Regions from separate parts of the Fundidesulfovibrio terrae genome, predicted to be linked through region 1. Evidence: riboswitches for the same ligand, from Rfam matches in the RefSeq annotation. Region 1 holds a riboswitch; the other holds the start of a gene.
What was found. A riboswitch is a leader RNA that binds a small molecule or an ion and turns the genes downstream of it on or off. The one in region 1 is predicted to bind cyclic di-AMP.

Region 1 (7,040 bases):
AGGTTCGCGGCCCGCCCGGGCCGATTGAAATCAAACAGAAGGACGCGCCATGATCAAGCACATCGTCATGTGGACCTTGAAGGACGAAGCTCTGGGCAAATCCAAGGCCGAGAACCTGTCCAAAATGAAGGCCCTGCTGGAGGAGCTGCCCTCCAAGGTGCCCGGCGTGGTGGAACTCGAAGTTGCCACCTCGGGCGTGTTCGAGTCCGTGCCGCAAACGGACATCGTCCTGTACACGGCCTTCAAGACCAAGGAAGACCTCAAGACCTACGCCGTCCACCCCGAGCACCTGAAGGTGGTGGAGTTCGTCAAGAGCGTGGTGGCCGAACGCCGGGTCATCGATTACGAGCTGTAGGCCTCGGCCAGCAGACCGCCCTCGAATCCGAAACAACATATCCGCAGGCGCGGCCCGTCCTTGGCGAAGGAGCGGGCCGCCGCCACCGCCCCTTGCGCCGTGAGCGCCGCGAAGCGCCGTCGCACGGCCCCTTCGGGCACGATCTCCAGGGCGTGCCGGGCCGTGTTGGCCCCGGCCACCTCCCGACAGACGTGCTCGTCCGCGCCGGCCCGCCCGGCCAGGCGTGCCAAGGCCTCGAAATCCGTCGGGGCCTCGTGGGCGTGGGTGTAGGCAAGCCCCTGGGCCATCTTCACCAGCTTGCCGAAGTAGCATCCCCAGACAATCCCGGCAAATCCCAGCCGCGCGGCCCGCTCGATGGAGTAGGCGAAGAAGTCCGCCGCCTGGACGAAGCATACCTCCGGCAACTCGGGCAGAAGCTCCATGAGCATGCGCTCGCTGCGCCGCCCGGTCGCGAACGCGGCCGTGTCCGCGCCGCTGGCGCGGGCCACCTCGAGCCCCGAGTCGATGGTGGCCTTCCAGGCGTCCAGGCTGAAGGGTTTCACGATGCCCTGGGTGCCAAGGATGGAGATTCCGCCGAGGATTCCCAGGCGCGGGTTCAGGGTGCGTGCGGCCATGGCCTCGCCGTCCTCCACCTCGATCACCAGGCTCGCGGCGCCGGAGTGTCCTGCGGCGTGCATGGCTTCGCGTGCCGCCTGGACGATCTGGGCGCGCGGGGCCGGGTTGATGGCCGCCTGGCCAACGGGCACGGGCAGCCCCGGCCTGGTGACGCGCCCAACGCCCCGGCCGCCTTCCAGCGCCACCGCGCCGGGCTCGCCGGGGACGAGTTCGGCCAGGCAGGCTATGCGCGCCCTGTTGGTGGCGTCCGGATCGTCCCCGGCGTCCTTGACCACCACGGCCCTGGCCCGCCCTTCATCCAGGAAGCCTACCGACGCCACCGCGACCTGAAGCCGCCCGCCCGTGGGCAGGGGGATGTCCACGTGGGCCTTTTTCCGGCCGGTGAGCAGGAACTCCAGGGCCGCCTTGGCCGCCGCGGCGGCCGCCGAGCCGGTGGTGAAGCCCTGGCGCAGGCACGGGGTTTCGCGGTGTTTCTTCACGGGCGTGCCTTCCGGCCGCAGGCCATGGCCGCCACGAAAAATCCGGCGATGTCAGGGTTGGAGGCGAAGTGCAGGTGCACGTAGCTGGCCAGGGTGTTGCCGGAGAGAAACCCTTCCTGGGCCTCGATGATCCCCTTGCGGCCCGAGAGCGCATAGACGGCGGGCGCGTCCGGCGCGGCCTCCAGGCTCGAATAGTGGAATTCGTGGCCGCGAGCCGTGGTCCCGGCGGGACCCAGGGGGGTGTCGGCAGTGAAGCGGGCCTCCCGGTAGCCCAGGGCGGCGAAGCGCTGGCCCATTGCGGCCCGGCAGGGGAACACCCCGGCCATGGGCCACTCGCGCCCTTGCGCGTCCCGCACGGACTCCATCAAGGCCATGAACCCGCCGCATTCGGCGTAGACCGGCCTGCCCGAGGCGCAGAAATTCCGGATATCCTGGAGCATGGCGGCGTTGGCGGAGAGCGTCCCGGCGTGCAGCTCGGGATAGCCTCCCGGCAGGTACAGTCCGTCCAGGTCCGCCGGCAGGCCCTGGTCCGCCAGAGGCGAAAAGAAGACGAGTTCGGCCCCGGCCGATTCAAGAAGGCGCAGGTTTTCCGCGTAGGCGAAGCAGAAGGCCCGGTCCCGGGCCACGCCCAGGCGCACGCGCGGGCGAGCCTCGCCCTCGGGCTGTGGCGCGATGCCTCCGGTGTCCGGCAGCGAGGCCAGTAACGCATCCACGTCCACTCCGGCCTCCACCCAGTCGGCCAGGCGTTCCATCCAGCCGGGGCGGGCGTCCAGATCTTGGGCCGTGACCAGCCCCAGGTGGCGCGAGGGCATGGCCAGATCGGAGGCCTTGGGCAGGCAGCCCAGCACGGAAATCCCCGCGTCCTCGATGGCCTCGCGCAACATTTCCCGGTGCCCCGGCCCTCCGGAGCGGTTGCAGACCACCCCGGCCAGGGTCAGTTCCGGGTCGAACCGGGCGAACCCCGAGGCCAACGCGGCGGCGCTGCGGGCCATGCCCGAGGCGTCCAGCACCAGAAGGACCGGTATCCCCAGCATCTTGGCCATGTGCGCGGCGCTGCCTTTTTCATTCGTGGCCGAAGCCCCGTCGAAGAGTCCCATGGCTCCTTCCACAACGGCCACGTCCGCGCCCGCCGAATATCTTTCGAATATTTCCCGGTTGGCCGCCTCGGGGAGCATCCAGGAATCCAGGTTATGGCTGATCCGCCCGCACGCCAGGGCGTGCAGGCCGGGGTCGATGAAATCCGGCCCGGTCTTGAAGGGCGCGCAACGAAAGCCCCTGCGGGCCAGGGACGCCAAAAGTCCCAGCGTCAGCGAGGTCTTGCCGCAGCCCGAATGGGTGCCGGAGATGAGCAGGCTTTTGGTCATGGCCCGCAGATGATAGGGGAACACTCACGCATGGACAAGCAGACCGAAAAGCTCCTGCGGACCATCCCGGGCGTCGGCCCGGCCATGGCCCGCGACCTGTGGGACCTGGGCATCCGCACCCTGGAGGGACTGGCCGCCCAGGACCCGGAGGAGATGTACGAGCGCCTGCGCGTGATGGCCGGGGGCAAGATGGACCGGTGCGTGCTCTACGTGTTCCGCTCGGCCGTCTACTTCGCCAAGACCCCGCCGCACCTGCGCGACCCGCAAAAGCTCCTCTGGTGGACCTGGAAGGACGCCCGCCTCCCAAAACCCCATTAAAGTTTTTTGGAAGGGGGTTTGGGGGAGAACCTTTTGTTCACAAAAGGTTTCCCCCAATCTTCTCTTCTGCCTTTCTCTTCTTCTCTTTCTCTTACGCCACCAATTTCTTCGCGATGGCGGCCACGTGCCTGCCCTGCCACCTGGCTCCTGCCAGGTCGGCCTCGGAGGGCATGCGCGACCCGTCGGCTCCGGCGATGGTGCTGGCGCCGTAAGGAGAGCCGCCCTTGACCTCCTCCACGCCCATCTGCCCCTGGTAGGCGTAGGGTAGGCCCACGATCACCATGCCCTGGTGCAGGAGCGTCACATGGAAGGAGAGTATGGTGGATTCCTGCCCGCCGTGCTGGGTGGCGGAGCATGTGAACACCGAGCCCACCTTGCCCACCAGCGCCCCCTGCATCCACAGGCCGCCCGTGGCGTCCAGAAACTGGCGCATCTGGCCGCACATGTTGCCGAAGCGGGTGGGGGTGCCGAAGATGATGGCGTCGGCCTTGGCCAGCTCGTCCACGGTGCATACCGGGACGTCCGCCTGGGCCTTCTGGGCGTCCAGGGCGCCCATCTTGGCCAGCACCGCCTCGGACAGGGTCTCGGGGACGCGGCGGAGCAGGGGCACCGCACCCGCCACCTGCGATACGCCTTCGGCCACGGCCTTGGCCATGGCTCGGATATGGCCGTACATGGAATAATAGGGAATAAGGACGTTCATGCAGTTCTCCTTTTTCTTTTTCAGATTCAGGATACATGCATAGACGAAAACGACAAAAAGTGAAGCACCGGTTGTTGTTGACGCGGCGCCTCCGGCGGCGGTAGTCAGGCCCTATCGCACACTGCCGAATCCCGCTTGCGCGGGAACGGGGGACCCATTTCAACGGGGCGAATCGCGTTTATCCGCGTAGGGCACCTTTCGGCCCGAGCCCGTCAGCTAACCCCGCAGGCATCGAAGGGAGCGCTCCGGACCGATCCGGGGAATTCCCCCTTTGATTATCCGGAGGCCTATCGCATGCGTCCCTGTTCCCTGCCCGAAGATTCCCACAACGGGCACCACGCCGCCTGCACCCCCGCCCAGACCGCCTCGCTGGCCCTGGCCGCGCTGGGCGTGGTCTACGGAGACATCGGCACCAGCCCCCTCTACACCGTCAAGGAATGCTTCTCCGGGATGCACGCCGTGGAGCCCAACCACGCCAACATCCTGGGCATCATGTCCCTGGTGTTCTGGTCGCTCATGTGCGTCGTGGGGCTCAAGTACGTCGTCTTCATCATGCGCGCCGACAACAAGGGCGAAGGCGGCATTTACGCCCTGCTGGCCATGCTGCGCGGAAGCCCGGTGAGCAAGGGCAAGTGGTGGTCCTTCCTGACGGTGCTCGCGGCTTTCGGAGCGGCCCTCCTGTATGGCGACGGGGTGATCACCCCGGCCATCTCCGTGCTCTCGGCCATCGAAGGCCTGAACATGGCCACGGACGCGGCCGCCGACTACGTTGTGCCCCTGACCTGCCTGGTGCTGATAAGCCTCTTCTTCATGCAGAAGCACGGAACGGCCACCATCGGCAAGGTGTTCGGGCCGGTCATGGTGGCGTGGTTCCTGCTCATCGGCGGGCTCGGCGTGGCCGCCATCGCCCACCAGCCCAAGATCCTGACCGCCCTGAACCCCGCGCACGCCGTGCACTTCTTCGCCGTGAACCACATTCACGGCATCGTGGCCCTGGCCTCGGTGGTGCTGTGCATCACCGGCGGCGAGGCTCTCTACGCGGACATGGGCCACTTCGGGCGCATCCCCATCCGCCTCACCTGGTACGGCATCGTCCTGCCGGGGCTCGTGCTCAACTACTACGGCCAGGGCGCGCTGCTGCTCGACAATCCGGACATCGCCAACGTGAACCCCTTCTACGCCCTGGTGCCGGAGACGTTGCTCTACCCCATGGTGGCCCTGTCCACCTTCGCCACGATCATCGCCTCCCAGGCCATGATCTCGGGCGTGTATTCGCTCACCCAGCAGGCCATCCAGCTGGGCTTCACCCCGCGCATGCACATCATCCACACCTCCAGGGAGGCCATCGGGCAGATATACCTGCCCACGGTCAACTGGATGCTCATGATCGCCTGCATCTCCCTGGTGCTGGTCTTCAAGGAGTCGAGCCGCCTGGCAGCCGCCTACGGCATCGCCGTCACCGCCACCATGGCCATCACCTCGTTCATGTACTTCGAGGTCACGCGCGTGAACTGGAAATGGCCCCTGTGGAAAAGCGCGCCCCTGCTGGCGATCTTCCTGGCCTTCGACGGCTCGTTCCTGGGGGCCAACCTGCTCAAGATCGTGGACGGCGGCTGGATCACCGTGAGCATCGCCCTGGCCATCCTCATCGTCATGATCACCTGGCGCGACGGCCGGGCGCTTCTCTCGCGCCACTACGAGGCGGCGCGCATGCCCCTCGACATCTTCCTCAAGGACATCGCCGAATACCAGCCGCAGCGGAACGCCGGCACGGCCGTGTTCATGTCCATCTCGCCCGTGGGCGTGCCCCATACGCTGCTGCACCACTTCAAGCACAACGGCACCCTGCACGAACAGATCATCCTGCTCTCCATCGCCTCGGCCGAGGTGCCCCAGGTGGCAAGCGAGGAGCGCCTGACCATCACCGACCTGGGACAGGGATTCCACCGCATCGTGGCGCGCTACGGCTTCATGGAAACCCCCAGCATGCCCGAGATCCTCGACCTGGCCACCCAGCAGGGCCTTTCCCTGGACGTCTACTCCACGTCGTTCTTCCTGGGGCGCGAGACGCTGCTCACTTCGGGGCCGTCTAAGATGGCCTCGTGGCGCAAGAAGCTCTTCGTGTTCATGTCGCGCAACTCCTGGAACGCCACGTCGTTCTTCAATTTGCCGCCCGGGCGGGTGGTGGAGCTGGGCAACCAGGTGGAGTTGTAGAGAAGAGATGGGGGGAGCGCGCAAAGCCGCGCTCCCCGTTTTTGTCAGATTTTTTCCAGCACCTTCACATCCATCGAAACCGTCAGCTCGGGCGCTTTGGCCCTCCAGGCCAGCAGGTGCGGGGTCTCCAGGTGCTGTCCGAGCAGTTCGCGGCTCTCCCACTCTTCGAAGAAAACAAACACGCACGCGTTGTCCAGGCAACGGTGCAGCACGTACGACACGCAGCCGGGGTCCTTGCGCGAGGGCGCAACCATCCCCGTCAGGATGGCCTCCACCTCGGCCTCTCGGCCGGGCTTGGCGGTGATGGTCGCCGCCACGTTCACATGGTTCATGGCATCCTCCCCGGATCAGCCTTCGCCCCCGGCGGGCATGCCGGGGTATTCGCCCTTGACGGTCGCCAGCGCCTTGCCCAGGCAGGCGATGGACTGGCCCAGGTGGTGCATGTTGCGAAGACCTTCGGCGTCGCCGCCCACGTCGCCTGGATTGAGCCCGTAGCCCAGGTTCCAGTACGACGAGCCCGGCACGACCATTCCCGACATCAAATACATGTGGTTGATGCTGTCGTAGGCGTGGGTGCCGCCGCCGCGCCGCACCGCGATCACCGCCGCGCCGATCTTGCCGTACAGCAGCCCGCCGTTGGCGATGGCCACCAGCCCCGCGCGGTCGATGAGCGCCTTGAGCTCGGCGGTGACATCGGTGAAGTAGGTGGGCGAACCCATGATCACGGCGTCGGCCGCGAAGATCTCGGCCAGGCAGTCGTTGGCCACGTCGGTCTTGACCGCGCAGCGCGCGTCCTTGTTCTCGAAACACTTGTAGCAGGCGATGCAGCCCCTGATCTTGGCCCCGCCCAGCTGGATGAACGAGCTCTCCCAGCCGGCGGCCTGCAAGGGTTTCAAAGCCTCGCGCAACAGGGTTTCCGTGTTGCCGCCCTTACGGGGGCTGCCGTTTATGGCCACGACTTTCATGCTTCTTTCCTCCTTGGGGTCCCTTGA
Region 2 (7,040 bases), on a different contig from region 1:
TACCAGCGCGAGATGGAGGATTCCAAGCGCATCCTGACGGAGCTTGGCTTCAAGGTGGACACGTATGTCGCGCCGCACAACTACTGGACCGACGACGTGGAGGTCATCAGCCGGCGCTATTACTCGCGCGCCTGCACCGGCCGCGATTCCGACAACCGGCCCGGCTCCTTCGACCCCTTCGCCATCAAGCGCTTCATGGTCCACACCAAGGATTCGGCCCAGTCGCTCATCCGCATCATCAAGGACCATTCCCTGGAGCACGGGGGCTGGGTCGTGTTCTGTTTCCACGGAGTGGGCGAGAACATCGGGTGGGAACCCTACCCCGCGGAGAGCCTCGACGCCGTGTGCGCTTTCGTGGACGAACAGAAGATCCCCGTGGTGACGGCGCGCGAGGGCGCGAAACTCATGGACGATCTGAAGAAGCAGCAGACCGCCGCGCAGTCCAAATCCATCATGAAAAAGGGTTCGTAAAGAATGCGCAAGCTCAAAATCGTGGTCGGCGGCTACGTGGTGAGCTTCCCCCTGGGCGGTCAGGTGTGGATGTTCATGCATTACCTGGAGGGGCTCGCGCGCCTGGGGCACGACGTGGTGTTCGTGGAGGACACCGCCGAGTGGGCTCTGCCCTTCGATCCCAACAAGGGGTACGCCTCGGCCGATTCCAGCCACGGGCGCATGGTGGTCGGCGAGGCCTTCGGCAAGATCGGGTTCACCGGACGCTGGGCCTACAACACCATTTTCGAGAACAAGCTCTACGGCATGGAGCGCGAGGATCTGGACCGTTTCTGCGCCGAGGCCGACCTGTTCTTGAACATCTCGGGCGTCATCCCCCTGCGCGATTCCTACATGAAGGCCAAGGTCCGGGCCATCATCGACACCGACCCCATTTTCACCCAGTCCAAGATCGCCAACGACGACTGGACCCGCGACTACTTCAAGCGGCACGACGTCTTTTTCACCTTCGGCCACAACATCCCCACCGGCTCCACCGGCGTGCCCCTCTCGGGCATCGAATACGTCCCCACCCGGACGCCCGTGGTCCTGGACATGTGGCCCCACGTGGAAGGCCCCGGCACCGGCTTCACCACCATCGGCAGCTGGGACGCACAGGGCCGCGACATCGTTCACGAAGGCAAGAAGCTCTCCTGGCGCAAGTGCGAGAAGTACGAGCAGATCATCGACCTGCCCTCCAAGCTCCCCGGCGTCACTCTGGACCTGACCATGAGCGGCATGAAGGACGACGCCCAGCGCTTCGCCGGGCACGGCTGGAACGTCAAGGACGCCCTGGTGCTCTCAAAGGACATCTGGGGCTACCACGACTACATCCTGAATTCCACGGGCGAGTTCTCCGTCGCCAAGGAGCAGAACATCCAGCTCAAGTCCGGATGGTTCTCCGACCGCTCCGCCAGCTACCTGGCTTCGGGGCGCCCGGTGATCGTGGAAGATACCGGCTTCGGCACCTTCCTTCCCGTGGGAGAGGGGCTCGTCACCTTCGAGGGCGTGGACAACGCCAAGGCCGCCATCGAGAGCGTGCTCGCCGACTACCCCAGGCACCGCGCGGCCGCCCGGAACATCGCCCGGGAATTCTTCGACGCCGAAACGGTGCTCGCACACCTCCTGAAGACCTGCGGATTCTGATCCTTTTCCCCAAAAAGTAATCGCGGCCGCCTTGCCAAAGGGCGGCCGCGAGCGTATCTGCCTGGACAACGTATCGCCGAGTTCCGCTAGGAGCGGAAGCGGGGGACCCAAAATCCCGGGGCGTATCGCGCATAGCGCGTAGGGCAACTTCCTCGGCCCGAGCCCGTCAGCTAACCTCGTAGGCGTCGAGGGGGAGAACCTTCCATTTTTCGTGGCAAGGCTCTGCCCGTCTTTCCGGATGGCTGTGCCGCGTCCTTCGTCCGCTTTTTGGCGCGCGAGCGATGCCGTTACACGCCCCCCGATCCCTCGACTCCCACGTCCGTGCTGGTTTCCGCTTTTCGGCCATGCAAAGGAGATCCGAAGTGGATCAGCATCCTTCGGTCGGCAAGCGCGTCAAGGACGCGGTCATCGGCAAAAGCCTCAATCTCGGGGACCAGTCCATCTTCCATCAGCTCTCGCTCATGGCCTTCTTCGCCTGGGTGGGACTCGGGGCGGACGGCCTATCCTCCTCCTGCTACGGTCCGGAAGAAGCCTTCCTGGCGCTGGGCGAGCACACCTTCCTGGCGGTGTTCGTGGCGTTGGGCACGGCGGTGACCATCCTCGTCATCTCGGCCAGCTACTCCCAGATCATCGAGCTCTTCCCCTCGGGCGGCGGCGGCTACCTGGTGGCCTCCAACCTGCTCTCCCCCAAGGTGGGCATGGTTTCGGGCTGCGCCCTGCTCATCGACTACGTGCTGACCATCACCATCTCCATCGCCTCGGGTGCGGACGCCATCTTCAGCTCCCTGCCCGCATCCCTGGCGCCCTACAAGCTGGAAGCGGCCATCGCCGGCGTACTCATCCTCACCATGCTCAACCTGCGGGGGGTGAAGGAGTCGGTCACGGTGCTGGTGCCCATCTTCATGACTTTCGTGATCACCCACATCGTGGCCCTGGGCTACGGCCTGGGAACCCACGCCGCCCAAGGGGCGGAACTCGCGGCGCGCATCAGCCAGGACGCCTCCGCGGCGCGGGACCAGTTGGGCTACCTGGGCATGTTCCTGCTGATCCTTCGAGCCTACACCATGGGCGCGGGCACATACACCGGCATCGAGGCCGTGAGCAACGGCCTGCCCATCCTGCGCGAGCCCAAGGTGCGGACCGGCAAGCGCACCATGGTGTACATGGCCGTGTCCCTTGCCGTGACCGTCACCGGGCTCATGTTGGCCTACCTGCTCTACGGGGTGGGGCACCAGGAGGGCAAAACCCTGAACGCCGTGCTCTTCGAGGCCGTGACCGGGCAGTGGCCCCAGCCCTTCGGCCAGTGGTTCGTGTGGGTGACTCTGGCCTCCGAGGCGCTGCTCCTGTTCGTGGCGGCCCAGGCGGGCTTCCTGGACGGGCCGCGAGTGCTGGCCAACATGGCCCTGGACCGCTGGTTCCCCACCCGCTTCGCCATGCTCTCGGACCGCCTGGTCACCCAGAACGGCATCCTGCTCATGGGTGGGGCGGCCCTGCTGCTCATGCTCGTGTCCAAGGGCTCCGTGGACTTTCTGATCGTCCTGTATTCGATCAACGTCTTCATCACCTTCGTGCTCTCGCAAACGGGCATGGTGCGCCACTGGTGGCAGGTCCGCCACAAGGCCGGCGAGAAGTGGGTCAAGGGGCTGGCGCTGAACGGCCTGGGGCTCGCGCTCACTGCCTTCATCCTGGCCTCGGTGGTGGTGGTGAAGTTCTTCGAGGGCGGTTGGCTCACCGTGGTGATCACCGCCGCCCTGGCCTTCTTCGCCCTCAAGATCAAGCGCCATTACGACGACACCTGGAAGCAGATCCAGTCTCTGGACACCCTGGTGGATTCCGTGACCCTGCCGGCCTGCGACCTGGAAGCCCCCTCCGAGCCGGACACCCAGGCCAAGACGGCCGTCATCCTGGTCAACGGCTACAACGGCCTGGGGCTGCACACGCTCTTCAACGTGCTCAGGCTCCATGGCGAGGAGTTCAAGAACTACGTATTCGTTCAGGTGGGCGTGGTGGACGCCCACGTCATGCGCGACCACGCCGAGCTGGGCCGCCTCAAGCAGGGCATACGCGCCAGCATGGACAAGTACCTGGCTCTCATGCGCTCCAAGTGCTACCATGCGGAGGCCCACTGGGCCGTCGGCACGGAGGTGGTCCACGAGATTCTCGAACTGGCGCCAGTGATCAAGGAGCGCTTCCCGCGATGCGTGTTCTTCGGCGGGCAGTTGGTGTTCGAAAAGGACACCCTGCTCACCAGGCTCCTGCACAACTACGTGGTCTTCAGCCTGCAGCGCCAGATCTACAAAGTGGGCATCCCCTTCATGATCATGCCCATCGCCCTGTAAACAAACGGCTTGTCCGGGCCGGGATTTTTCATCCCGGCCTGGACAGCGGGCATCGGGTGTTTATCTTGTCTTGCAGAGAGGCAATGGTGTTCAACTCCATCGGAGGGATGAGGGGAATAAACCTCGAATACCATAAGCAGCGCATTGAGGCGCCTGACAAGATTTGCCGTAGCGCACCGTAAGAGCCACACCTGAAGGAAGGGGAGGCTGCCTGACAATCAGGCTCACGCGCCAGGCAAATCTTTTTTTGTGCCCCGCGTCCGTGATGATTCGAACCCGGAAGAAAGACGATCCAGTCCCCTGGACGTGGAAGAAAGCGTGGTTATTTAATTAAGTAGAGGCAATGAGGTGCAACAATCAACGGGGGGACGAGGGAAATAAGCCGCTTTCATCATAATCGCGCGTTGAGGCGCCTAATTACAAAGATTTGCGTAAGCGCATCGTAAGAGCCACACCTGAAGGAAGGGGAGGCTGCCGGAGTTCCGGCTATCGCGCCAGCAAATCTTTTTTTGTGCCCTGTGAATCGTGAAGGGGAGGGGCCTCCGGCGGCCAAAGGGCTACGCCCTCTGGACTCCCGTTATGGGGTTACCCTCTGCGGCAGGCCTCGACCCATTCGATCTCACGCACGATGGATTCCACCACCGTGGGTGTTTGCAGCTCCTTTGGCAGCACCGAGAAGGTGTACGTCTCCACTTCCAGCGGGACATGAGCAGGAACCAGGGGTAGGAAGTCCCTCAGGAAAGCCTGGGTCGTCGAGCACTCGGACAGCTCTTCCAGGAACACCGGCAGGTGGAAGTGCACCCGCCAGCTGGGTGCGCCGCCAAAATCCGGCCGGGGCGACGGGTCGGCCGGAACTCCCTTCACCCATCCCAACGCCTGCCCCAGGTCGTCGAACCGCTCAAGCTTCCCGCTCCCATCCCTGAACACGCATTGGTGCAAATACACCGGTTCGTCGAATCGCGACAGGCAGGAGAGGGCCGGGCAGGGCAGGTTGAGCGCCGAGGACACCTGCACGTGGCCGATCTCGATGGCGTTGTCCGCCAGAAGCGTAAGCGACCAGGCCGGGTCCTCGAACTGCAGGGCCTGGTGGCAGCAGTCGTAGCAGGCCGCCAGGTGCGCGCGCAGATTTTCCGGCAACGCCAGGCGTTCGAACAGCGAAACCAGCTGGGGCGTGGTCTCCACCAGGCAGCCTGGCTCGGGCTCCACGGACAGGCGGATCAGCTTGCCGGTGCGCTGGGCGATCCGGTCGAGCCCCTCCAGGGCCTTGCCGATGGTGGCCAGGGCCATGCCTTCCTGCGCGAGGTCGAAATCCGCCGTGAATCCCACCGGCACCGAGGATATGGACCCGTCCATGCCCTCCGGCAGCCACACCGCCAGGAGTTCCGCCAGCCGCAGGGTGTATTCCAGGCGGGCCGGATCGCGCCAGTCCGGCAGGTACACCCCGGACTTCACCGGCGTGCCGTGGAAGGTCCCGAAGGGAAATCCGTTCACCGTGGCCACGTACAGGCCGTGCTCCCCCATCCAGTCCTTGAAGCGCAACGCCTCCCCGCCGTCCACCTGGCGGCTGGCCAGCCCCGACACGCGAAGCCCCACCGGGAAGGGATCGTCCGGGCACACGGCGGCCTTCACGGCCAGGGTGTGCGCCTCAAGGTTGCGCCGGGTCTCGTCCCAGGATTCGCCCGGGTGGATGTTGGTGCAGTAGGTGACGGGGGCCGGCCGGGCGCTCACGAGAAACGCTCCCGGAGCATGGCGGCTGCGCGGCGCATGAGCCCGAAATCCACGTCGTTGATCTCCACGCGCGAACCGATTCCGGTGAGCATGCTGAGGAATAGCCTGCCGCCCAGGTGCTCGCGGAATGATTCGATGGAGGCTTCCATGTCGAGCGTCTCCAGGGCCGGATGCCAGGGCGCGAAGCCAAGATCGGGCAGGATGGCCAGGATGCGCGTGAGGTCCGCTTCAGGCAGAAGCCCGGCCAGGCGGGAATAGACGCTGTCCAGGGCCACGCCCACGGCCACGGCGCAGCCGTGCCCAAGCGCGCCGGATGTTGCTTCCTCCATGGCGTGGGCGCTCCAGTGGCCGAAATCCAGGGGGCGCGAGGACCCGAACTCGAAGGGGTCGCCGCCCGTGGCGATGTGCTCCAGGTGCAGTTCGGCGCAGCGCTCGATGGAGCGCTCGAACGGGGCCTGCTCGAATGCATTCAGGGCGGCCCGGTGGGCGAAAAGCTCATCGAAGAACACCTTGTCCTTGATGAGAGCGATCTTGACCGCCTCGGCCAGCCCGGCCCGGCGCTCGTTTTCGGGCAGGCCGTCCAGCAGGGCGAAGTCGTTCACCACCGCGAACGGCGGGGCGAAGCTGCCCAGGAAGTTCTTTCGCCCGAAATAATTCACCGCGTTCTTCACTCCGACCCCGGCGTCGTTCTGGCCCAGCGCCGTGGACGGCATGCGGATCAGGCGTACCCCCCGGTGGGCCGTGGCCGCCGCGAACCCGGCCGCGTCCAGCACCGCGCCTCCCCCCACAACCAGCAGGTATGACTGGCGGCACAGCCGGGCCTCGAAGATGAGGTCCAGCACCGCCTGGTACGCGGACAGGTCCGCCTTGCACCTCTCCCCGCCGGGCACGGTCAGCACGGGCGCGGCCAAGCGGGCTACGGGATGGCGCGTGAAGTAGGCTTCGATGTCGCGCATCAGGCCGGGAAAGGCCCCGACCACGCCGGAATCGACCGCCACGGCCAGCCTGTGCGGGCCGCTTGCGCCAGGCGGGAATATCCCTGCCAGGGTTTCGTTGTCCGGGGCGAGGGCGTTTCGAGTGAAGGCCACCGGGAAATCGTACGTGACGGCGATTTTCTGTCGAATGATTTTGCTCATGCGACTGTGCTTGTAGGTGCCGGGCGCGGGTTTCGTCAATTGCGGCGGCGCGAAGGCCGGAGATACGCACGAGCTCCAATTTTCGGAGCCCAGCCTGCACGTGGCGATGGCTGGCAGAGGGAGGACGAGAAATCCGGAAAGTACGGACTCGATTAAATGATAATCCGGGAAGACCAGACTTCCAGGCAGAATTTTCACGTAT

Region 2: linked by a shared signal. The riboswitch ahead of ML540_RS09965 (APC family permease) and the one ahead of ML540_RS00925 (potassium transporter Kup) in region 1 are both predicted to bind cyclic di-AMP.

Annotation. Positions count from the first base shown of each region.
Region 1 covers NZ_JAKZFS010000001.1:187,356-194,395, forward strand. Annotated here, with positions in the region: gene ML540_RS00900 (Dabb family protein) at 50-355, shown strand; gene cbiD (cobalt-precorrin-5B (C(1))-methyltransferase CbiD) at 343-1,449, opposite strand; gene ML540_RS00910 (cobyrinic acid a,c-diamide synthase CobB) at 1,446-2,813, opposite strand; gene ML540_RS00915 (helix-hairpin-helix domain-containing protein) at 2,844-3,131, shown strand; gene wrbA (NAD(P)H:quinone oxidoreductase) at 3,223-3,834, opposite strand; cyclic di-AMP (ydaO/yuaA leader) riboswitch at 3,947-4,080, shown strand; gene ML540_RS00925 (potassium transporter Kup) at 4,129-6,048, shown strand; gene ML540_RS00930 (putative quinol monooxygenase) at 6,093-6,380, opposite strand; gene ML540_RS00935 (flavodoxin family protein) at 6,396-7,013, opposite strand.
Region 2 covers NZ_JAKZFS010000002.1:624,327-631,366, forward strand. Annotated here, with positions in the region: gene ML540_RS09955 (polysaccharide deacetylase family protein) at 1-471, shown strand, start outside; gene ML540_RS09960 (glycosyltransferase) at 475-1,635, shown strand; cyclic di-AMP (ydaO/yuaA leader) riboswitch at 1,700-1,835, shown strand; gene ML540_RS09965 (APC family permease) at 1,998-3,974, shown strand; gene eboE (metabolite traffic protein EboE) at 4,560-5,702, opposite strand; gene ML540_RS09975 (3-dehydroquinate synthase) at 5,699-6,838, opposite strand.